DNA from 3 places in the Kitasatospora putterlickiae genome. Region 2 is predicted to be linked to each of the others. Evidence: riboswitches for the same ligand, from Rfam matches in the RefSeq annotation. Region 2 holds a riboswitch; each other region holds the start of a gene.
The links. Region 2 has a riboswitch for cyclic di-AMP ahead of ABD308_RS08090 (M23 family metallopeptidase). Riboswitches for the same ligand answer to the same signal wherever they lie in the genome.
Positions count from the first base shown of each region.

Region 1: linked by a shared signal. The riboswitch ahead of ABD308_RS33155 (C40 family peptidase) and the one ahead of ABD308_RS08090 (M23 family metallopeptidase) in region 2 are both predicted to bind cyclic di-AMP.
Region 3: linked by a shared signal. The riboswitch ahead of ABD308_RS15315 (LysM peptidoglycan-binding domain-containing protein) and the one ahead of ABD308_RS08090 (M23 family metallopeptidase) in region 2 are both predicted to bind cyclic di-AMP.

Region 1 is NZ_BAAAKJ010000374.1:15-5,148, reverse strand. Features, by position in the region: partial or broken gene ABD308_RS33165 (NYN domain-containing protein) at 1-786, shown strand, start outside; gene ABD308_RS33160 (C40 family peptidase) at 997-2,040, shown strand; cyclic di-AMP (ydaO/yuaA leader) riboswitch at 2,387-2,541, shown strand; gene ABD308_RS33155 (C40 family peptidase) at 2,552-3,727, shown strand; gene ABD308_RS33150 (C40 family peptidase) at 3,979-5,043, shown strand.
Region 2 is NZ_BAAAKJ010000069.1:158-9,045, forward strand. Features, by position in the region: partial or broken gene ABD308_RS08060 (sensor histidine kinase) at 1-805, opposite strand, end outside; gene ABD308_RS08065 (SpoIIE family protein phosphatase) at 968-3,259, opposite strand; tRNA gene ABD308_RS08070 (tRNA-Ile) at 3,447-3,520, shown strand; gene ABD308_RS08075 (TetR/AcrR family transcriptional regulator) at 3,585-4,154, opposite strand; gene ABD308_RS08080 (alpha/beta fold hydrolase) at 4,206-5,033, opposite strand; gene ABD308_RS08085 (YiaA/YiaB family inner membrane protein) at 5,156-5,446, opposite strand; cyclic di-AMP (ydaO/yuaA leader) riboswitch at 5,692-5,850, shown strand; gene ABD308_RS08090 (M23 family metallopeptidase) at 5,863-6,726, shown strand; gene ABD308_RS08095 (hypothetical protein) at 6,794-7,240, opposite strand; gene ABD308_RS08100 (hypothetical protein) at 7,425-8,315, opposite strand; gene ABD308_RS08105 (GNAT family N-acetyltransferase) at 8,359-8,888, shown strand, end outside.
Region 3 is NZ_BAAAKJ010000147.1:1,778-10,665, forward strand. Features, by position in the region: partial or broken gene ABD308_RS15285 (sensor histidine kinase) at 1-171, shown strand, start outside; gene ABD308_RS15290 (response regulator) at 248-907, shown strand; partial or broken gene ABD308_RS15295 (phosphatase PAP2 family protein) at 1,094-1,711, opposite strand; gene ABD308_RS15300 (nucleoside triphosphate pyrophosphohydrolase) at 1,835-2,923, shown strand; gene ABD308_RS15305 (SDR family NAD(P)-dependent oxidoreductase) at 3,005-3,430, opposite strand; gene ABD308_RS15310 (cytochrome P450 family protein) at 3,638-4,951, shown strand; cyclic di-AMP (ydaO/yuaA leader) riboswitch at 5,206-5,354, shown strand; gene ABD308_RS15315 (LysM peptidoglycan-binding domain-containing protein) at 5,360-6,292, shown strand; gene eno (phosphopyruvate hydratase) at 6,583-7,869, shown strand; gene ABD308_RS15325 (acyl carrier protein) at 7,916-8,380, shown strand; gene ABD308_RS15330 (acyl-CoA-like ligand-binding transcription factor) at 8,488-8,888, shown strand, end outside.

The DNA.
Region 1 (5,134 bases), on a different contig from region 2:
CTGCGGTCGCTGGAGAGCGACACCCGCCGGGCGCAGGCGGAGACCCGCAAGGTGGCCGCCGAGCTGGAGGCGGTCAGGGCGCAGGCGGCGGCCGAGCGGAGCGCGGCGGAGAGCGAGGCGCGCCGGCTGCGGCACCGGGTCACGGAACTGGAGAACGCCGCGGAGCAGAATCGCCGTTCGGCCCGCGAGGGGCGCAGCGTCGAGGACATGCGGCTACGGCTGCTGCTGGACACCGTGCTGCAGTCGGCCCAGGGGCTGCAGCGGGAGCTGGCGCTGCCGGTGTCCCAGATCCGCCCGGCGGACCTGGTGGAGGCGGTGGTGCCGGGCGCGGCCTCGCCGCACGACGTGGCGCGGCGCGGTCTGGCCGAGGACGATCCCGCGCTGCTGGACCAGCTGCTGGCGATCCCGCAGGTCCATCTGGTGGTGGACGGCTACAACGTGACCAAGACGGGCTATCCGACGCTGCCGCTGGAGCAGCAGCGGATCCGGCTGCTGGGCGGGCTGGCGATGCTGGCGCAGCGCACCCAGGCGGAGGTCACGTGTGTGTTCGACGGCCAGGACCTGGACGTGCCGGTGATCATGGCGCCGCCGCGCGGGGTGCGGGTGCGGTTCAGCCGGACGGGGGAGACGGCGGACGAGCTGATCCGCCGTCTGGTGCGGGCCGAGCCGCAGGGGCGCCCGGTGGTGGTGGTCTCGACCGACCGGGAGGTCGCGGAGGGCGTGCGGAAGGCCGGCGCGCGCCCCGTCGCGTCGGTGCTGTTGCTGAACCGGCTGGCCCGGCCGTAGCCGCTTCCGGGTGCGGGCCGGTCGGTATGACGGCTGGTCAGCGCCTGGATTGCGGTGTTGTGCGAGTTCTGTGAAGTCAGATCGGCGGTTCGGGTTCACGCGATCGGGGGAGTGGCGCGAACCGTGGATCTTCACTAGTGTCTGGCGTCAAACCTATTTTCCGGATTCTCACCCGTTCGGGTGAGGCCATTGGAAGAAGGAGCCGGTCCCTTGGCCTCCCACCGCCGTCCCAAGCAGCCGAGCCGCGCGCGGGTCTCCGTGCTCACCGCTGCCGCTGCGACCGCGGTCGCTCTCTCCGCCCAGGTCGCCGCCCACGCCGCGCCCAGCCCGTCGCCGAAGAAGGACGACGTCAAGGCGCAGATCGACCAGTTGCAGGAAGAGGCCGAGCAGGCCACCGAGAAGTACAACGGCGCCAAGGAGCGTGCCGACCAGCTGCGCAAGCAGGCGGACCAGCTGCAGGACCAGGTGGCCCGCGGCCAGGAGCAGATGACCCAGCTGCAGGCCGGGCTGTCCGAGGTGGCGGGCGAGCAGTACCGCACCGGCGGCATCGACCCGTCGGTCCAGCTGATGCTCACCTCCGACCCGTCCGGCTACCTGGACAAGGCCTCCAGCGTGCAGCAGGCCAGCTCCAGCCAGGCCGAGGCGCTCAAGGGCCTGCAGGAGCAGCAGCGCCGGCTCGACCAGCAGAAGGCCGAGGCGGCCGCCGTGCTGGCCTCGCTGGACAGCACCACCAAGGACCTCAACCAGTCCAAGGCCGAGGTCAACAAGAAGCTGAAGGAGGCCCAGGACCTGCTGAACTCGCTCAGCGCCGCCGACCGCGCGGCGCTGAAGGCGGCGCAGCAGCAGTCCGACCGCGCCTCGCGCGGCAGCGAGCGCACCGACCTGGGCAGCCTGCCGCAGGCGAGCGGCAAGGCGGGTTCCGCGGTCTCGCTCGCGATGAGCAAGCAGGGCTCGCCGTACGTCTGGGGCTCCACCGGCCCGAGCGGCTTCGACTGCTCCGGCCTGATGGTCTGGGCCTACGGCAAGGCCGGCGTCTCGCTGCCGCGCACCTCGCAGGCGCAGGGCAACTACGGCACCCGGGTGCCGTCCCTGGCCGAGGCCCAGCCGGGCGACCTGATCGTCTATCGCGACGACCGCAGCCACGTCGGCATGTACATCGGCAACGGCATGGTGGTGCACGCGCCGCGCACCGGTGACGTGGTGAAGGTGATGAAGGCCGACGCCATGAAGATCAACACGATCCGCCGGGTCTGACGGCTCGCCACGACACGCCCGGGGGTCCGCTGGGACTCCTGTGATCAGCGCCACCTCCGGTCGGAGGTGGCGTCGGCGTTTCGCGTGCGCTTTCGAACATCTGACGGACAATGATCAGCTCGCCGTGGGGATGTGATCACATTCGGTCATATTCACAAGGGAACTTGGGTATTCTTCCGACTTTTTTCTGACAAGGATTTGAACGGATCACGGATCTGTTACTAGGGTCGTGCCTCGAACCACGCACAGTCGATCACCCAGCCTGGGTGGCGGCGGGGTTCGCCGCCGAGTTCGTGAAGCAGCGGGACGGGGCCTTCGGGTCACCCGTCCGAACGAGGGCCCAGCAGTCGGGGGTCCGCTGTGGAGCGGAGCCGGGGAACCACACGTTCCTCCGGGGTGAATCGGCGCCAGGCCGGCCGCGCGAGCGGCGGGTGAGGCGTCGTAGGGCACGCTTCCGCCCGAACCCGTCAGCTCACCCGGTAGGCGGATGAGGAAGAAGGAGTCCGCCTTCGTGGCGTCCCATCGTCGTCCCAAGCCCGCCGGCCGCGCCCGTGTCTCGATCCTGACCGGTGTCGCCGCCGCTGCCGTCGCCCTGTCCGCGCAGTCCGGCGCGCACGCCGACCCGGCGCCGACCAAGGACCAGGTCAAGGAGCAGGTCGACCAGCTCAACGAGCAGGCCGAGGTCGCCACCGAGAAGTACAACGGCGCCCAGGCCAAGCAGCAGGAGCTGCAGAAGCAGGTCGCCGAGCTGCAGGACAAGGTGGCCCGCCAGCAGGCCGTGGTGACGGAGGCGCAGGGCGGCCTCGCCGAGATCGCCGGCGAGCAGTACCGCACGGGCGGCATATCGCAGACCGTCCAGCTGATGCTCTCCGCCAGCCCGGACAACTTCCTCAACCAGGCCGACGCCCTGAACCAGGCCGGCTCCACCCAGTCCGGCGCGCTGAAGGAGCTCCAGGAGCAGCAGCGCAGGCTGGACCAGGACCGCACCGAGACCCAGGCCAAGCTCGGCGAGCTGGAGTCCACCACCCAGCAGCTGAAGAGCTCCAAGGAGGACGTCCAGGGCAAGCTGCAGAAGGCCCAGGACCTGCTCAACACGCTCACCGAGCAGGAGCGCCAGGCGATCCGCGCCGCCGAGGAGAAGGCCGCCGCCGAGGCCAAGGCGAAGGCGGACGCCGCCAAGGCCGAGGCCGCCAAGGCCGCCAAGGAGAAGGCCGACGCCGAGCGCGCCTCCCGCGACACCAACCGCAGCAACCTGAGCGCGCCGTCCGCGCCCTCCTCGGCCCCGGCCGCCGCGGCGTCCAAGCCGGCCGCGCCCGCCGCCCCGGCCGCCAACAGCTCGCGCGGTGCGGCCGCGATCGCGGCCGCCGAGAGCAAGCTCGGCGCCCCGTACGTGTACGGCGCCACCGGTCCGAACTCCTTCGACTGCTCGGGCCTCACCGGCTGGGCGTACGCCCAGGCCGGCGTGTCGCTGCCGCGCACCTCGCAGGCGCAGGCCAACGCCGGCACCCAGATCGGCTCGGACATCTCCAAGGCCCAGCCCGGCGACCTGGTGATCTTCTACGGCGACCGCCACCACGTGGGCATCTACGTCGGCGGCGGCCAGGTCATCCACGCCCCGAAGCCGGGCGCGTCGGTCCGCTACGAGTCGGCGTCCAACATGCCGGTCAACACCATCGTGCGCCTCTGACCGAAGGTCGGCAGGCTCCGTCGGGCCCGGTCTCCCCACGCGGGAGGCCGGGCCTGCGGCTTTTCCCGGGCTCGTCGGGGCGCTCGGTCCGCGAACCGATCTGACGTCCGATAAGTGTCTGAATATTCGAGTTCGGAGGGGTTTGGAATCGGTTGCCCTGACTCGCTAACGTCTGCCACCGGACACCCGCTTCGACAGCCGCCCGCCCCGGTGCGGCGGCGGGCCGGGCCCAGGATCGGAGCCGACGTCGCATGGCCGTGCACCGCCGTTCCCCGCTGTCAGGTGCGCACGTGCTCGCCCGGGCGCTGGTGCTCACCGCGGCGGCCACCACCGCGTTGGGCGTGGCGACCGGTGGCAGCGCCCAGGCCGCACCCGGCTCGCCGGACGCCCCGGCCGACCGCAAGGACGTCAAGGCACAGGTGGAGCAGCTCTACGACGAGGCCGAGCAGGCCTCCGAGCGGTTCAACGCGGCCCAGGAGGCCCAGCAGCGGCTCCAGCACGAGACCGGCACGCTGCAGGAGCAGATCGCCGTCTCCCAGGACGAGCTCAACCGGCTGCGCGGCGACCTCGCCACCGTGGCCGGCGCCGAGTACCGGGGCGGCGGGATGACCAGGACCGTCCAGCTGATGCTCGCCACCGACCCGGCGGGCTACCTCTCCCGGGCCCGCGCCCTCGACCAGACCGCCGAACGGCAGAACGAGACCCTGCACGAGCTGCTGGGCCGTCAGCGGGTGCTCGACCAGCGCCGGGCCGAGACCACCGCCAAGCTCGCCGAGCTGGAGCAGACCCGCAAGGCGCTGGCCGAGAGCAAGCAGCAGATCCAGCAGCGGCTCGCCAAGGCGCAGCGGCTGCTCAACAGTCTCGGCGCCGCCGAACGGGCCCGGCTCGCCGCCCAGGACGCCCGTGACGCGGAGCGGCGCGCCGCCCGGGGCGCCGACCGGCTGGACTTCGGCAGCACCCCGGCCGCCTCCGAACGCGGCGCCGCCGCGCTGGCCGCCGCGGTGCGGATGGTCGGGGCGCCCTACGTGTACGGGTCCACCGGGCCCAAGGCGTTCGACTGCTCCGGTCTGATGTACTGGAGCTGGCGGCAGGCCGGAGTGACCCTGCCGCGCACCTCGCAGGCCCAGGCGTACGCCGGCCGGCGGGTCAGCCTCTCCGAAGCGCGGCCGGGAGACCTGGTGATCTTCTACCGGGACATGCACCACGTCGGGATGTACGCCGGCGGCGGGGTGATCGTGCACGCCCCCTACCCGGGCGCCAAGGTCCGCTACGAGAGCGTCACCACGATGCCCGTCTCGGGGGTGATCCGGCTCTGAGCCGCCCGGATCCCGCCGCCGGCCGCGGGCCGTCCCGGCGCACCGCCCTGCTGCGGACGGCCGGCGGGGTGGCCCAGCTGTCGGCCTTCGC
Region 2 (8,888 bases):
TGACCCGGAACCCGTACTGCTCGGCGAGCCGGCCGACCGCCGCCAGACCGAGCTGCGGGACCTCGCCGAGGCGGGAGATCTCCACCGTGGAGCCACCGGCCAGGGCGGCGGAGGCCTTGGCGACGGCCTGCTCGGGCATGCCGACGCCGCCGTCGTCGATCTCGATGACGGCGCCGTTGTGCACGGGCATCAGGGTGACGAACACCTGGGTGCTGGGCGGGGAGTAGCGGGTGGCGTTGTCCAGCAGTTCGGCCACCGCGTGGATCAGTGCCTCGGCGGCCGCGCCGACCACCGCGGTTTCGATCCGGCTGCGGATCATCACCCGCTGGAAGGGCAGGATGCGTGACTGGGCGCCGCGCACGACGTCCTCCAGCGAGACCGGCTCGGGCCAGTGCCGGCCGGCCCGGGCGCCGCAGAGCACGGCCAGCGTCTGGGCGAGGCGGGCCTGTTGGGCGGCGGCGTGGTCGGCCTTGAGCAGGCCGTCCAGCAGGGCCGGGTCGTCGTGGGTGCGCTCCATCTCGTCCAGCAGGGCCTGCTGGTCGTGCGCCATCACGAGGATCCGGCGGGCCACGCTGAGGAAGGCCCGCTGGGTGGAGGCGGTGAGCTCCTGTTCGTGCTGGACGGCGGCCAGCTCGGCGTTGCGGCGGGAGAGTTCGGCGTTGAGCCGGTCCCGGAGGGCGGCGATCTCACGCTGCTGTTCGACGGCCCGGCGGCGCTGGACGGCGGCGACCGCGCGGTAGCGGGCGGCGGCCACGAGGGCGAGGACGGCGAGCACGCCTGTTGCCGTTGCGCACCACTGAGTCATCGTCACGCGGCGAATTCTAGGGTGATGATCCTACGATGGTGTGAACGGATCTCGCCAAGTGACCGGATCTCGTCTATTTCCTGTCAATACCACGCCAATCAGTACTGCTTCGGGTCCGATCGGACGGTCCGTGGACCCCCGACCGGCGCCCCACCGGCCTCGCTAGTGCACAGCCGACAACCTGTGCAACAGGAGTAACGCCACATCGTCCGGACGCGAACGCCGTTCGGTGACGTTCAGGGTGAGCAGATCGGCCAATCGTTCCAGCGCCGGACCGGGCTCCACCCGGACCGGACCGGCGTTGCGCGCCCACGTCTCCAGCCCGCCGAGCATCCGCTGCACCGACTCGTCGTAGTCCTCCTCGCGGTCCTCCACCAGACCGTCGGTGTAGACGAGCAGCGTCTCGCCGGGCGTCAGCTGCTCCTCCGCCAGCGGGTACGGCCGGTCCGGGTCGACGCCCAGCGGCGGGCCGCCGGGCAGGTCCAGCTCCACCGCCTTGGCGTCCTCGGTGACCCGGACCGGGGCCGGGTGCCCGGCGCGGGCGGCCCGCAGCGTGCCGTCGGCCGGGTCCAGGGTCAGGTAGAGGCAGGTGGCGAAGAGTTCGGTGTCCAGTTCGGCCAGCAGCCGGCTGGTGCGGGCCAGCGTGGCGGCCGGATCGTGCCCGTCGGTCGCGTACGCGCGCAGACCGCTGCGCAGCTGTCCCATCACCGCCGTGGCCTCGGCGTTGTGACCCTGGACGTCGCCGATCACCAGGCCGATCCGGCCGTCCGGCAGCCGCAGCAGGTCGTACCAGTCGCCGCCGATCTGCATGCCCTCGGTGCTCGGCAGGTAGCGGGCGGCGCTGGCGATCCCGGGCAGCCGGGGCAGGGTGCGCGGCAGCATCGCGCGCTGCAGCTCGGTGGCCCGGTGGTGGTGCGTGTCGTAGAGGCGGGCCCGCTCCAGGGACTGCGCCAGGATGCCCGCGAAGGCGGAGTAGAGGGTGCGGTCCTCGCGGCTGAAGACCCGCTCGGTGGCGAAGGTGATCAGGCAGGAGCCGACCTGCCGCCCGGAGGCGACCAGCGGCAGCACCGCCCACGCGGCCGGGGCGAGCGGACCGCCGTTCCCGGCGCCCGCTCCCGGCGGGCGTTCGCCCTCCCGCCGCCGCCCGCGCCGGGCCGGCTCGCTGAACAGCGGGGCCGACCGGGCCAGCGCGCGCTGCATCACGCCCTCCGACAGGTCGGCCAGCCGGGTCAGCTCGGTGCGCAGCGGCCCGCCGTAGACGGTGTGCGCGACGGGCAGCAGCCGTCCCTCGTCGACCAGGTCCAGCAGGATGCCGGCCGCCCCGAACGCGGGGCGGGCGATGTCGGTCACGGCGGTGGTGACGTCCCGGACGGTGACCGCCCGGGACAGAGCCCGGGTGAGCGCCAGCAGCAGCGCCGACCGGGCCCCGGCGGCGGACGTCCCGTTGGCGCTGCCTCCCGAGCGGCTGACGGCGCGGCGTTCGCCGGGGGCGCGGCCGTGGTCGAGGTCGGCGATCAGCCCGGAGATCCGGACCGGCCGGCGGTGCACGTCCAGCATCACCTCGCCGGTCTCCTCGATCCGGACCACCCCGCCGTCCCGGCGCGGCACCCGGTAGCGGATCCGGTACGGCCCGCCGGTGGCGAGCGCCTCGGCGAGCGCGGCCTGGACGTCCGGGAGGTCCTCGGGGTGGACGACGAGGTCGAGGTCGGGCGCGGGGGCCGGGCCGCCGTCCTGCGGCACCGGCCGGCCGACCAGCCGGAGCGCCTGGACGTCCCAGTGGGTCTCGCCGGTGACCAGGTCGCGTTCGAAGGCGCCGTGCCCGGCGGCCCGGACGGCGAGCGAGAGCAGCGGGTGGGCCGTCCCGGCGGCCGGGTCGCCGCAGGTCCCCGGTCCGGGGCGCACCCCGTTCGGCACGGTGGCGACGGTGCGCGGGGCCGACGGCGCCCCGGCGTGCTCCAGCAGGTACGCCAGCCGGTGCGCGCAGGCGTCCGCGAGGGTCTCCAGCACGTCCAGGTCGCGTCGCGGGACGATCCCCCGGTGGGCGAGGGCGAGGGCGAGCACGCCGATCGGCCGCTCGTCGACGACCATCGGCAGGGTGACGACGGCGACCATCCCGGTGCCCATCCCGGTGTTCCGGTTCGGGTAGTCGACGCTGGTGCGCTCGGGGCTCAGTAGATAAGGGCGGCGTAGCCTCAGCGCCATCGCGGCGGGCAGCTCACTGGCCGGGTCGACCACGCTGTAGCGCTCGTGGGCCCAGTCGGGCAGGCCGTGGGAGGCGGAGAGCCGGAGCATGCCGCCGGGGTCCAGCAGGTAGAGCGCCGAGCCCTCGCCGGTGATCCAGCCCGGGCCCTCGGCGAGCACGGTGCCGAGCAGTTCGGCGGCGCTGGTGCAGCCGAGCAGTAAGCGGACGCAGCGCATGGCACTGCGCGCGGTGGGGCTGCTGCGCGGGTCCACGGGACGGCCGGCCTCTCCGGTTCCTTATGGGGCAGTTAATTCTTAATACCTTATTTCTTAAGCGGGTGAGGCGTGGGGTGAACGGCGGGTCCCGTGCCGCCGGATCACCGGTGTGCGGGCCACCCCGCCGGGTCCGGTACCCTTCTCCGTACGACGTGCCCGCCACGCGGGCGGCGTCGGACGGTACGGGGCTATAGCTCAGACGGTTAGAGCGCTTCCCTGATAAGGAAGAGGCCACAGGTTCAAGTCCTGTTAGCCCCACACCAGCCCGAAGGGCCCGGAGCGACGCTCCGGGCCCTTCGGCGTTCCCCGCCCGCCGCGCGGTTCAGGGGCGGGGCCAGCCGCGCAGACCGGCGGTCAGCACGGTGATCATGCGCTCCTGGGTCTCCCCGAGGTCCTCGGCGAGCTGGAAGGCGCCGCCGGTCGACAGCGCGGCGAAGCCGTGGGCCAGCGAGCGGAAGGTACGGGCGGCGTGGATCGCCTCGGAGCCCTCCAGCCCGTACTCGCGCAGCACCGCGACGATCACCCCGACCAGCCGGCCGGCCGCCGCGACCAGGTCCGCGTCCGGCTGCGGCGCCTGCGGCAGGGCGGCGTAGCGGTGCGGGTGCTCGGTGGCGTAGCCGTGGTAGGCCCGCAGGACGGCGGCGACCGCCGCGTCCCCGGCGCGCCCGAGCGCGGCCTCGGCGAGCCGGTCGGCCAGCTCCTCGGTGACCCGGACCGCCACCAGCCGGCGCAGCTCGGCGAGGCCGCCGCTGACGTGCTTGTACAGCGAGGGGGTGGCGACCCCGGCGCGGGCGGCCACGGCGGCCAGCGTGAGGGCCTCGGGGCCCTGCTCGTCGATGAGGGCGAGGGCGTGGCCGACGACCTGCTCGGGGGTCAGTCCGACTCGGGGCACTGCGGTTCTCCTAGCGAGGGGGAGGTGCGGGGAAGGGAGGGGCGCCGGTGCTCAGACCAGGTCGGCGAGGAAGGCCAGCAGGGCGTCGGCGGTGGCGCGGGGGTGGTCGGCCATCGGGTAGTGCCCCGCGCCCTCGATCATCACCTTGCGCGCGTTCAGCGCGGCGGCCTGCCGGTCGGCGACCAGCTCCGGCTTCGGGAAGTCGGGGTCCTTGGAGCCCATCACGACCAGCGCCGGGCAGCGCACGGCGGCGGTCCAGCCGGCGGGCGCCGAGTCGCCGCGCACGTAGCCGCGGGTGGCGGTCCTGCGGCCCGGGGTGCGCATCGCGTCGACCAACCCGGTCACGTACTCCTCGTGGTCGGCCGGCCTGGGGCCCGGGTAGGCCATCCTGCGCTGGTAGAGACCCCAGAACGCGGGCGAGCGCACCAGCAGCGCGCCCATCGCGCCGACCGCCAGACGCTGCAGGGCGCCCGGCGGCACGTTCTCGACGAAGGCGTCCAGCAGGACGATCCCGGCGACCCGCTCGGGGGCGCCCCCGGCGGCCCTGACCACGCTGGCGCCGGTGTAGGAGTTGCCGGCCAGCACGGCCCGCTCGATGCCCAGGTGGTCGAGCAGGGCGAGGACGTCACCGGCGATCGCGGCGGGGGAGTAGTCGTCCCAGCGGATCGAGGACTCGCCGAAGCCGCGCAGGTCCATGGTGATCACCCGGCGCCCGGCGGCGGTCAGCAGCGGGCGCAGGTGCCGGTAGGCGGCCCGGCTGTCGAGCATCCCGGGGAGCAGGACGACCGGGGCGCCCGTGCCGTGCCCGGTGTCGTCGAAGGCGATCCGGCCGCCGGGCAGGTCGAGGTGGCGGGTGACGGGGGCGACGGTGCCGTTCATGGGGAGCCTCCTGGGTGCGGGATCGGCGGCGACGTGCCGATAGCCATAAAGCTAAGGCTAATAGCCTTAGCCGTCAAGCTATCGACATGCGGACGCGTGGCCGGCCCCGCCGCGGAGGCCGGTCAGACCCCCTCCACCTTGAACGGGTCGTGCTCGGTCAGCAGCTTGTCCAGCCGCGCCTGGTCGACCCGGGTCACCAGCTCGGTGGTCTCCTGCCGGTCCCGGACCACCTTGGCCAGCGTGAACGTGGAGGTGATCGTGTAGAGCAGGCCGACGGCGAGGAACGCCCGGGTCCACGGCTCCACCGGAAGGAAGGCGATCCCGACGCCGAGGGCGGTGCCGGAGAGGGCGAAGGACAGCACGGCCTGGAGGTGGTACGCGGCCGTGGTGCGGGTCTGCATCGGTGCGCTCATGGCGCCAGGATGGCCGCGTCCGGCCCGGCCGCACATGAGTAGGCGTACTCAAGTGAGGGGCCGTTCGTTGACGTCCCGACACGTTCGGTAGTGTCAGTTGTCATCAAACGTCCCAAAACGCCCATCGGGCCGCGTGGTGCCCGATCCCTGTCCCGCCGACGGCAACGGACGGCTTGGAATCGGGGGGCTCTCGGATTAACGTTTGATAACGCAGCGCGGTCCGCAACGCCGTACCCAGACGGCACCGTGCGCCGTCGCCTAATCCCGCCGGCCGGCCCTCGGGCAGGCCAGGGAGCCGGGGAACCACGTTCCTTGGGGTGAATCGGCCAGGCCCAGGCCCAGCCGTAGGAGACCTTCCTGCTCCGAACCCGTCAGCTAACCCGGTAGGCGCGAAGGAAGGAAAGGAGCGCGCCTCCGTGGCGTCGACGCACACCCCGGCACATCCGTCCGGCTCCGGTACCCGGCTGCTCGACCATCCGGGCCCGTTCACCGGGCAGGGCCCGTTCGGCGCCCCGGCCGACGAGAGCGCCCCGCCGGCCGCCGAAACCAGCCGGCACCGGATGCCCCGTCAGTCCCGCGGCACCGCTCCCCTGCTCGGCGTCACCGCCGTCGCCGCCACCCTGGGCGCCACCGGCTTCGCCTCCGCCACCCCGGCCGCCGCGCCCGCCGTCGAGGCGCCCGACGAGCAGCCGGTCGCGCTCTCCGCCGACCCCGGCCTCGCCCTCGCCGCCCGCATCCAGCAGCAGGCCGACAGCCAGCGCACCGCGGCCGAGGAGAACGCCCGCGTCCAGGCCGCCCAGGAGGCCGAGGCCAAGCGCGCCGCCCAGATAGCCCAGCAGGAGCAGGCCAAGCGCGCCGCCGAGGAGGCCGAGAAGGCCAAGCTCGCCGCGATCAAGCTCCCGGTGAAGGACTACCGGCTCTCCGCCCACTACGGCCAGAGCGCCCGCTACTGGTCCCACCTGCACACCGGCCTGGACTTCGCCGCCGACCAGGGCGAGCCCGTCTACGCGGTCGGCCAGGGCACCATCACCTCGGCCGGCTGGGCCGGCGCCTACGGCTACCGGATCGTCGAGACGCTGCCCGACGGCACCGAGATCTGGTACTGCCACCTCTCCTCGATCATCAAGGGCTCCGGCAAGGTCGTCCCCGGCCAGCAGATCGGCAAGGTCGGCGCGACCGGCAACGTCACCGGCGCCCACCTGCACGTCGAGGTCCGCCCCGGCGGCGGCGCCCCCGTCGACCCGGAGGCCTGGTTCGAGCAGCGCGGCGTCGCCCCCTGACGCCTCCCGGCCCACGACGCGGTGCCCCGCCGGACGCGGTCCGGCGGGGCACCGCGCTGTCAGGGCGTCAGCAGGTGACGGGCGCGGTGACGGTCGCGGTCGCGCCGAAGCCCCAGGTGGTGGTCAGCAGGGTGGCCGTCACCGTGGAGCCGCACGGCGCGGTGGCCGCGAGGTAGCCGAACCCGCGACCGCCGGGCGGGAGGATGCCGCTGCCGGTGTCGGTGCCGAGCGAGGCGCCGCCGACGACACCGAGGGTCAGGGTGTAGGAGGCGTCCTGCGCGGTCCAGGTGGTGGTCGGCGTCGTGTAGCCGCCGGCCGTGACGGTGGTGCCGTCGACCGTGATGCAGACCCGGTTCTGGAGCACGCCGGCGAAGCCGTTGGCACAGGTGGACGTCGAGGCGGCCGTGGTGGTCGCCGCCGTGCCCGTGGTCCGCGCGGTGGCCTCGGTGGCGCCCACGACACCGAGCGAGGACAGCGTGGCACCGGTCGCCAGGACGGCTGCGAATCGCTTCATGAGGGTTCTCTCCTTCGGAAGACGGTGGCAAGAGGAGCCGTGTAGCGCATGTGACATGTCACGCTTCACGTGCCGGATGATGTCACCGTGCCCGACCCATCGCGCCTGATCGGCCCCAAAGCCCTCGATGAGTACCGGAATTGACCGCACGGTGGCTCGAATCCACGCTCCCGCCGCACCGGCGCTACTCCGCCTCGTCCTCCGTCGGCTCCAGCCCCGCCAGATAGGCGTCGATCTCCGCCTGCCCCGGCTCCGGCGCCAGCTCCGGGTACTCCTCCACCAGCAGCCGCGGCAGCCCCGGCACCGTCCACCCGCCGGCCAGCTCCAGCGCCACCCGGACCGCGGCCTCCTCGAACGCCCCGAAGTCCCCGGCCAGCTCCTCCGGCATCGGCCGGCCCAGCGCCGTCAGCTCCGCCAGGTTCCGGTAGCTGCGCTCCATCAGCCCCTGCTCCAGCAGCCGCCGCGCGCCGTCGGTGGCCATCCCGACCGCCAGCGTCCGGGCCCCGCCGTCCCAGCCCCCGTCGTCCACCGGCTCCAGCACGCCGTCCGCCTCCAGCGCCGTGAACGCCGCCGAACGCTCCTGGGCGGACAGCTCCCGGAACCCCTCCAGCCAGGCCCGCACCGCCGCCTCGTCGCCGGTGTCCACCCCGGCCGCGCGCAGCAGCAGCGCGTACAGCCGGGGCCAGGTCACCAGGTCCGCCCGGCGCAGCAGCCCGGCCGCCACCTCGCCCTGCCACTCGGCCTCGGCGTGCAGCCGCTCCTGCCGCTTGGCGTTCAGCCGCTTCGCCGCGCGCTGGTGGTCGACCAGCAGGCGCACCGCCGCGCCGTACGCCAGCGGGTCCTGCCCCGGCTCCGGCTGGACGTACAGGTACAGGCGTTCGTACAGCAGGTGCTCCACCACCGCGGAGGTCAGTTCGGGCCAGCCGTCGTGCATCCTGCCACCGCCCAGCTCCAGCAGCGCCAGCACCGCCCGCAGCGGGCCCTCGGCGACCGGCTCGCGGCCCTCCGCCTCCGCCCAGGCGAGCAGTTCGGCGGCCTTGGTGCGCGGGGCGAGCCGCAGGTCTTCGTCTTCCATAACCACGAACCGTAACCGCTGGTCGGGGATAGGGTCGGGAGCCATGGTTCCCGTCCGACTCACCGGGCCCCGGCTGGCCATCCGAGAGTTCCACCAGACCCCCGAGGACGTGGACGCGCTGCACGCGGTGTTCGGCGACCCGGAGGCCACCCGCTACCTCCCCTTCGCCCCGCGCGACCACGAGACCTGCGCGGACCAGGTCGCCCAGTTCCTGGAGGAGGCGGAGAAGGAGGACCGGACGGTCTACCGGCTGGCCGTCACCCGCCTCGCCGACGCCGACGACCCGGCCCGCGCCGTCCCGATCGGCAACGCCGCGCTCGGCCTCGTCGCGAACCGCGCCGCCCACCTCGGCTACGCGCTGCGCCGCGACGTCTGGGGCCTCGGCTACGCGGGCGAGATCGTCGCCCTGCTGCGCGGCCTCGCCTTCGGCCCGCTCGGCCTGCACCGGCTGGAGGCCCGGGTGGACGTCGACAACGCCGCCTCGATCCGGGTGCTGACCCGGGCCGGCTTCCGGCTGGAGGGCCGGGTCCGGCACGACTACCGGCGCCACGACGGCTGGCGCGACGCCTACCA
Region 3 (8,888 bases), on a different contig from region 2:
CAGTTTCCGTACCATCCGTCCGTGGGCAACCCACCGCCCGGCGGAGAGGGAGTGACATGCGAGTACTACGCGATGACGGCCGAGACGTTCAACGACGACCGCTCCGGGGACGCGTACCGGCTCTGCTTCCGGAACGACGTGCTGATCTCCCTGGACGCCCTGATCCAGTGAGCGCCCGGTGAACGGCGTGGAGCGGGAGAACGGGGCCCGCCCACCGATCCGGGTGCTGATCGCGGACGACGAGCCGATGGTGCGGGCCGGGGTGCGGGCCGTGCTCGCCACCGACCCGGGCATCGAGATCGTCGCCGAGACCGGGGACGGGCGGGAGGCGGTCGACCTGGTCCGGCGCCACCGCCCGGACGTCGCGGTGCTGGACATCCGGATGCCCGGGACGGACGGCATCGCCGCCGCCGCCGAGATCCGCCGGGGCGCCGTCACCACCCGGACCGGGGCGCCGACCGGGATCGTCATGCTGACCACCTTCGGTGAGGACGACTACATCCTGCGGGCCCTCGGAGGGGGCGCCAACGGTTTCCTGATCAAGTCCGGCGAGCCGGAGGAGCTGATCGCCGGGGTCCGCTCGGTGGCGGACGGCGCTGCCTACCTCTCACCCCGGGTGGCCGCCCGGGTGGTGGCCCACCTCGCCGCCAGCGGGGCCGGTGGGCCTGCCGACCGCAGGGCCGCCGCCCAGCGCCGGGTGGCCGGGCTGACCGCCCGCGAACGCGACGTGCTGGCGCTGGTCGCCGCCGGGCTGTCCAACGGCCAGATCGCCCGTCGGATCGGGGTGGTGGAGGGCACGGTGAAGGCGCACGTCAGCAACGTCCTGGCGCGGCTGGGGGTGGCCAACCGGGCGGCCGCCGCCGTCCTCGCCCATGAGGCCGGTCTGGCCGCGGGCCCGTCGTCCTGACGCCGTGCCGGACGCCGTGCCGGGTGCCAGGACGGGCGTCGCCGGCAGCGGACGGAGCAGCAGCGGACCGAGCAGCCGCACGCCGCCCAGCGCGCCGACCGCCGCCGTCGCGGACGGCAGCAGAGCGACGACCACCGCCGCCGTGACCGTCCCGCCCAGGACCGCGCCGGCGAGCACGTCGTGCGGGTAGTGCACCCCGGCGGCGACCCGCAGGCCGGCCGTGCCGAGGCCGACGGGTACGGCCGCCCACGGCAGCCACGGCAGCCACGGCGCCCAGGCCACCCAGGCCGCCCGGCGCGGCCGCAGCAGCACCAGCCCGGTGGCCAGCGCGACGGCCAGGGTCGCGTGGTTGCTGGGGAAGGACCAGTCACCCGGCGGCGGGCAGTCGGCGAGCGCGGTGGACGGCAGGGCGGCCAGCGCCCGGCAGGGCCGCTCCTCGTCGAGCACGAGCTTCAGCAACTCGCTCGCCCCGTACCCGAGCACCGTGCCGAGGCCGGTGAGCGCGACGCCCGCGACCGCGTCGGCGGCCCGCCGCCCGCGCGCCGTCCACCAGCAGAGCACCAGCAGCAGGCCCAGCACCAGCAGCCCGGCCTCGGTGGCGGGCTCCAGCAGGGCGGCGAGCCGGGGCGGGGCGTCGGCGACGGCGTCGGCCACCCGGCGGTAGGCGTCGGCGGACCAGCCGGTGACCACCCGGACCGGTCCGTCCCCGCCCGCGCGCCCCGGCGCCAGCCACCCGACCGCGCCGGTGCCCGCCCCCAGCAGCACCACCGCGAGGGCCGTTCTGTTCCTGAGCGTGTTCGTCATGCCACGGACCGTAGGGTGCGGAGGGGGTGGCCGACCCGACCCGAAAGACAGGGGCCGACCTTGACGATCGTCAGGGTTGACGCGCACCCCGAGCTGTGTGGGCCGGACGGGTAGGTTCGGGGTGTGACGACGAATCCTCCGGGCGCGAAGCTGATCCTCCTCATCACCACCCACCGGGTGGCCCCCGGCCTGCTGTCGTGGCCCGCCTGGGAGGCGCTGCGGTCGGCCGGGCGGGTGCTCGCCGCCGACCCCGCCCACCCGCAGCTGCCCGCGCTGGCGCAGGCCGGCGTCGAGGTCCGGATCGTGGCCCCCGGCTCCGCCCCCGCGCTGGCCCGGCTGCTGACCGAGGGCCCGGCCGAGCCCGCCGGTCAGGACACCGAGCCCGCCGGTCAGCCCGCCGGTCAGGCCGGGCAGGACGCCGACGCCGGCCCGACGGTCTGGCTGGGCAGCCCGGACGGCGACCCCGGGCTGACCGACGCGCTGGCCCGCCTCGCGGTCGAGCACGCCGGCGAGGTGCCGGAGATCGAGGTGCTGCCCGGCTCGTACGACCTGCCGGGCGCGCGGCTGCTGGACCTGGTCTCCGTGATGGACCGGCTCCGCTCGCCGGGCGGCTGCCCGTGGGACGCCGAGCAGACCCACGCCAGCCTGGTGAAGTACCTGGTCGAGGAGGCCTACGAGCTGGTCGAGGCGATCGAGGAGGGGGACCGCGACATGCTCCGCGAGGAGCTGGGCGACGTCCTGCTCCAGGTCTTCTTCCACTCCCGGATCGCCGAGGAGCACCCCACCGGCGCCTTCTCGATCGACGACGTGGCGGGCGACATCGTCGACAAGCTGATGTACCGCCACCCGCACGTGTTCGGCGACGCCGAGGCGAGCGGTGCGGCCGAGGTGGAGGCCAGCTGGGAGGCGCTCAAGGCGGCCGAGAAGTCGGAGCGCGAGTCGGTGCTGGACGGCGTGCCGCCCGGGCTGCCCTCGCTCGCCTACGCGGCGAAGCTGGTGTCCCGGGTGCGCCGGGCGGGCTTCACGGGCGTGCCGGACGAGCCGTACGAACTGCCCGCCGGGCTGACGGCGGAGTCGGTGGGCCGGCTGCTGCTCGCGGTCGCGCAGCGGGCGCACGACGCCGGGGTGGACGTGGACGCCGCGCTGCGGGCCTCGGCGCGCGGCTACCGGGACGCGGTCCGCGCCGCCGAGGGGCTCAAGCCCGCCGAGTAGCCCCACCGAGTGGCCCCACCGAGTAGCCCAACCGGGTAGCCGCACCGAACAGCCCGGCCGGCCACGGCCGGGCCTCGGACGTCAGGCGGCGGCGACGTCCTCCACCGGCCGGCGCTGCGCCGGCACGACGACCTCGCCGATCGCCTCGCCGACCAGGGCGACGAGTTCGGCGAGCCGCTCCAGGTCGAGGTGGTCGGGCAGGTCGGCGAGGGAGACGATCCGCTCGCCGTCCGGTCCGGCCACGCAGAACAGGTCGATCGGGCCCAGGTGCTTCTCGGCGGTGTCGACCAGCGCGGCGACGTCGCTGGGCCGGCGGACGTCGCCGCAGACGCCGACGACGGGGCAGCCCGGCCGGTCGAGCTCGGTGGCGAGGTCCTCGGCGATCCCGACCCGCAGGTCGGCGATCAGCATGCCGGCGGCTCCCGCCGCGGTGAGCCAGCGGGCGAGGTCCGCCCCCGACCCGCCGTCGAGTACGGCGATCACGACGACCGAACCGTTGACCCGCATGGCTTGCTCCTCCCTGTGGGCGGCTCCGCACCGGCGCCCACGCGCATCTTGCGGAGGATCGTAGGCAGGTCCTGACCCTCCGCGACAGGAATTACCCCTCAGGTGACCAGGCTCACGCCTGCCGCGCCCGGCCGCTCGGGACCGCCGTCCCGCCACCCGCGCGCGCACCGTGCGGTGGGCCGGACACGCCCGGGATACCGTCGACCCATGCCAGCTCAGCCCGCCTCCGCCCGTCCGCCCCTGTTCACCTGGGAGTTCGCCGCCGATCCGTACCCCGCGTACGCGTGGCTGCGCGAGCACGAGCCGGTGCACCGGACCACCCTGCCCAGCGGGGTGGAGGCGTGGCTGGTCACCCGGTACGCGGACGCCCGGCAGGCGCTCGCGGACGGCCGGCTCTCCAAGAACCCGGTGCACCACAGCGAGCAGGCCCACCGCACCGGCCGGGTCGGCATCCCGGGCGAACGCCAGGCCGACCTCATGACGCACCTGCTGAACATCGACCCGCCGGACCACACCCGGCTGCGCCGGCTGGTGTCGAAGGCGTTCACGCCGCGCCGGGTGGCGGCCTTCGAGCCGCAGGTGCAGCGGCTGACCGACCGGCTGATCGACGGCTTCGCGGCCCGCGGGTCCGCCGACCTCATCCACGAGTTCGCCTTCCCGCTCCCCATCTACGCGATCTGCGACCTGCTCGGGGTGCCGGCCGAGGACCAGGACGACTTCCGGGACTGGGCCGGGATGATGCTGCGGCACACCAAGCCGGGGCAGGGCGGCGGCCAGCGCGGCGGGGTGGGGCGCGCGGTGAAGCGGATGCGCGCCTATCTGGCGGAGCTGATCCACCGCAAGCGGGCGGACCTCGGCGACGACCTGATCTCGGGGCTGATCCGGGCCAGCGACCACGGCGAGCACCTGACCGAGAACGAGGCCGCGGCGATGGCCTTCATCCTGCTCTTCGCCGGCTTCGAGACGACGGTCAACCTGATCGGCAACGGCGTGTACGCGCTGCTGCGCAACCCGGGGCAGCGCGCCCTGCTCCAGGAGTCCGTCGCCCGCGGGGAGAGCGCTCTGCTGGAGACCGGGATCGAGGAACTCCTGCGCTACGACGGGCCGGTGGAACTGGCCACCTGGCGGTTCGCGACCAGCCCGCTGACCATCGGCGGGGTGGAGATCCCGGTCGGCGACCCGGTGCTGGTGGTGCTCGCGGCGGCGGACCGGGACCCGGCCAGGTTCGCCGACGAGAACACCCTGGACCTGGCCCGGACGGACAACCCGCACCTGGGGTTCGGGCACGGCATCCACTACTGCATCGGCGCGCCGCTGGCGAGGCTGGAGGGGCGGGCCGCGCTGGCCACCCTGCTGACCCGGCTGCCGGACCTGCGGCTCGCCGCGGACCCGGAGGAGCTGCGCTGGCGCGGTGGTCTGATCATGCGTGGACTCCGTGAACTTCCGGTGGAATTCACGCCGGAGAAAGCGCCCGTCGGGAAGGCTCCGGAGACCGGCTCGGAGACCGGCTCGGGGAGCTGACGGCGGGCCCGGGCGGGAGCTGACGGAACCGCACGAGGCACTGACGGGCGCTCTCCGTTACCCGGTTACCAGGCATCTGAACCACCCTCAATCCGGACATACCGCCCCGGTTGGTAGGCAATCAATCACATGACGTGATGTCCATGTGATATCGGCGATATGAGCTTGTGATTGCTCTGAAGATCTGTCTACTCTCCGTGGAGCCCGCAGCTGCGGGCCCCGTGCGCGGAACGCCGAGTCCTGCCCGCCGCGCCACGGGAAACCGACCAGAACCCTGGGCAGGGGCGGGGGACCCAGGTTTTGCGCCGTCTCCCACGGCTAGGGGTGAAGCCGCCTCAGCGCGGCCGGGCCACCTCCCGGTCCGAACCCGACAGCTCACCTCGCAGGCGTGCGGAGAGGGACCTCTTCATGCTGCTCGTTGGAACCGGTCGTCACCGTCGCCGTACCCAGGCCGAGAAGGCCATCGCCGTCGCCGGCGTCGCCGGCGTCGGACTGGCGATGCCGATCCTCAGCGCCACCGGCGCCTCCGCCGCCCCGGTCTCCACCTGGGACGCGGTCGCCCAGTGCGAGAGCGGCGGCAACTGGAGCATCAACACCGGCAACGGCTTCTACGGCGGCCTCCAGTTCACCGCCAGCACCTGGAAGGCGTTCGGCGGCGCCGCCTACGCGCCGCAGGCCAACCAGGCCTCGAAGGCCCAGCAGATATCGGTCGCCGAGAAGGTCCTCGCCTCGCAGGGCCCGGGCGCCTGGCCGGTCTGCTCCAAGAAGGCCGGCCTGACCAAGGGCGGCGCCCCGGCGGCGGTCGACACCTCGACGCCCGCCAAGCCGGCCGCCCCGAAGCCGCAGGTCCCGCAGGCCGCCCAGGAGGCCAAGCCGCAGCAGGAGGCCCCGAAGGCCGCCGCGCCGAAGCACGCCGCGCCCAAGCAGGAGACCCAGCAGGCCGCCAAGCCGCAGGCGGCCCAGCCGTACGCGCCGAAGCACGCCGCCCCCAAGCAGGAGGCCCCGCAGGCGCAGCAGCAGTCGCCGGCCTTCTCCGGCAAGGCCGGCTGGGACGCCGACGCCAAGGTGTACTGGTACCAGAGCAACGGCGCCTGGTACTGGACCAGCCACCAGGGCGTCTACCAGCAGTACGCCGGCCAGCAGGCCGCCCAGGCCCCCGCCGCGCAGCAGCAGCAGCCGGCCGGCCAGGGCTACACCGTCCGCTCCGGCGACACGCTCGCCGGGATCGCCACCGCCCAGGGCGTCTCCGGCGGCTGGAAGGCCCTGTACGACGGCAACCGCGCCACCGTCGGCACCGACCCGAACCTGATCGTCCCGGGCCAGGTCCTGACCCTCGCCTGACGACCGGTCCGCCCGGTCTGACCGGGCGGGCGAAACCGGACGGACGAAGCGGACGGACGAAGCGGATGGACGGAGGGGGCCGATTGGGCCCCCTTCGTCCGCATCCGGACCTCTCCGGCCGGGCAACCAGGTGAACTACCGGTGGGTAGCCGGGCCACACGCTGAGACGGAACCGAGGTCGACGTGGCCCGGACAGCCCGTGCGGTTAGGCTCTGGTCGTAACGACTCCGCAATCGTCCGGCCGACCGCACCCCACGTCAGCCGACCCTGCTTCCGCTAGGAGATGCCTCGTGCCGTCCATCGATGTCGTCGTCGCCCGTGAGATTCTCGACTCGCGCGGCAACCCCACGGTCGAGGTCGAGGTCGGCCTCGACGACGGCAGCACGGGCCGTGCCGCCGTCCCGTCGGGTGCCTCCACCGGTGCCTTCGAGGCGCTGGAGCTCCGCGACGGTGACAAGAACCGCTACTTCGGCAAGGGCGTGGAGAAGGCCGTCCTGGCCGTCATCGAGCAGATCGGCCCGGAGCTGGTCGGCTACGACGCCACCGAGCAGCGCCTGATCGACCAGGCCATGCTCGACCTGGACGCCACCCCGGACAAGTCCTCGCTCGGCGCCAACGCCATCCTGGGCGTCTCGCTGGCCGTCGCGCACGCCGCCTCCGAGGCCAGCGACCTGCCGCTGTTCCGCTACCTGGGCGGCCCGAACGCGCACGTCCTGCCGGTCCCGATGATGAACATCCTCAACGGCGGCTCGCACGCGGACTCCAACGTCGACATCCAGGAGTTCATGATCGCCCCGATCGGCGCGGAGTCCTTCTCCGAGGCCGTCCGCTGGGGCGTCGAGGTCTACCACACCCTCAAGGGCGTGCTGAAGGAGCGCGGTCTGTCGACCGGTCTGGGCGACGAGGGCGGCTTCGCCCCGAACCTGGACTCCAACCGCGAGGCCCTGGACCTCATCGTCGAGGCCATCCAGAAGGCCGGCTACGTGCCGGGCAAGGACGTCGCGCTGGCCCTGGACGTCGCCTCCTCCGAGTTCTACGAGGACGGCGCCTACCAGTTCGAGGGCAAGGCGCTCACCTCCGCCGAGCTGATCGAGTACTACGCCGGCCTGGTCGCCGCCTACCCGCTGGTCTCCATCGAGGACCCGCTGGACGAGTCGGACTGGGACGGCTGGAAGGCCATGACCGACAAGCTGGGCGACAAGGTCCAGCTGGTCGGCGACGACCTGTTCGTCACCAACCCGGCCCGCCTGGCCCGCGGCATCGAGACCGGCACCGCCAACGCGCTGCTGGTGAAGGTCAACCAGATCGGCTCGCTGACCGAGACCCTGGACGCCGTCGAGCTGGCCCAGCGCAACGGCTACCGCTGCATGATGTCGCACCGCTCCGGCGAGACCGAGGACGTCACCATCGCCGACCTCGCCGTCGCCACCAACTGCGGCCAGATCAAGACCGGCGCCCCGGCCCGCTCCGAGCGCGTCGCCAAGTACAACCAGCTGCTGCGCATCGAGGAGATCCTCGACGACGCCGCCGAGTACGCCGGCCGCGGCGCCTTCCCGCGGTTCAAGTACGAGGGCTGAGCCCGCCCGGCGGCGCCCGGCGCTGGTGGAGGCGATCGGCGCGGAGGTGGCCTCGGTGCTCGGGCACGCGGGCCCGATGGACGTCGAGCCGCACCTGCCCTTCGTGAAGCTGGGCTTCGACTCGCTCACCGGCATCGAGCTGAAGACCCGGCTGGCGGCGGCGACCGGTCTCGAACTGTCCGGCACGCTGATCTACGACCACCCGACGGCGGCGGAGCTCTCCGACCACCTGCTGGAACTGCTCGACGGCGACCCGGCGGACGGCGCGAACGCCCTGCTGGACGACCTCCAGCGGCTGGAGCGGGCGCTGGTCGCGCCGCCGGCGGACGAGCATCTGCGCGAGGAGATCGGCGGCCGGCTGGAGACGCTGCTGTGGAACTGGCGGGAGGCGACCGGCGGCCGTCCGGACCCGGTGTTCCAGGACGCGCGGAACGACGCGGCGGCGGATCTGGACGCGGTCAGCGACGACGACATCTTCGATCTGCTCGACCAGGAGTTCGGCGACCACTGAGCGCCGGTCGTGTACGCCGGATCACTTCGTTCATCATGTGTTGTCGACTTCGTTTGATAGCCTACTGTCACTTGCAAGGGTGTTGAGCGTTGGTGGTGGAGGCCCCCATGACTCCGGCGAAGGTGCGCGGCGGTTCGGCGCCCGACAAGGGTGAGCCGGCCGTCGGCCTGCGGGAGCGCAAGAAGGCCCGGACCCGGGCCGCGATCCAGCAGCAGGCACTGCGGCTGTTCCGCGACCAGGGCTATGACGCCACCACCATGGAGCAGATCGCCGAGGCGGCCGAGGTCTCGACGAGCACCATCTTCCGCTACTTCCCGACCAAGGAAGAGCTGGTGGTCTCGGACGAGCAGGAGGCGTTCTTCATCAACGCCTGGCGGGAGCAGCCCAAGGAACTGCCCCTGGTGCGCGCGCTGCGGTACGCCATCAGGAGTACGTTCCAGGGGCTGTCCTCGACGGAGCTCGGCGCGCAGCGCGACCGGGACGTCCTGATGCTCACCGTGCCGGAGCT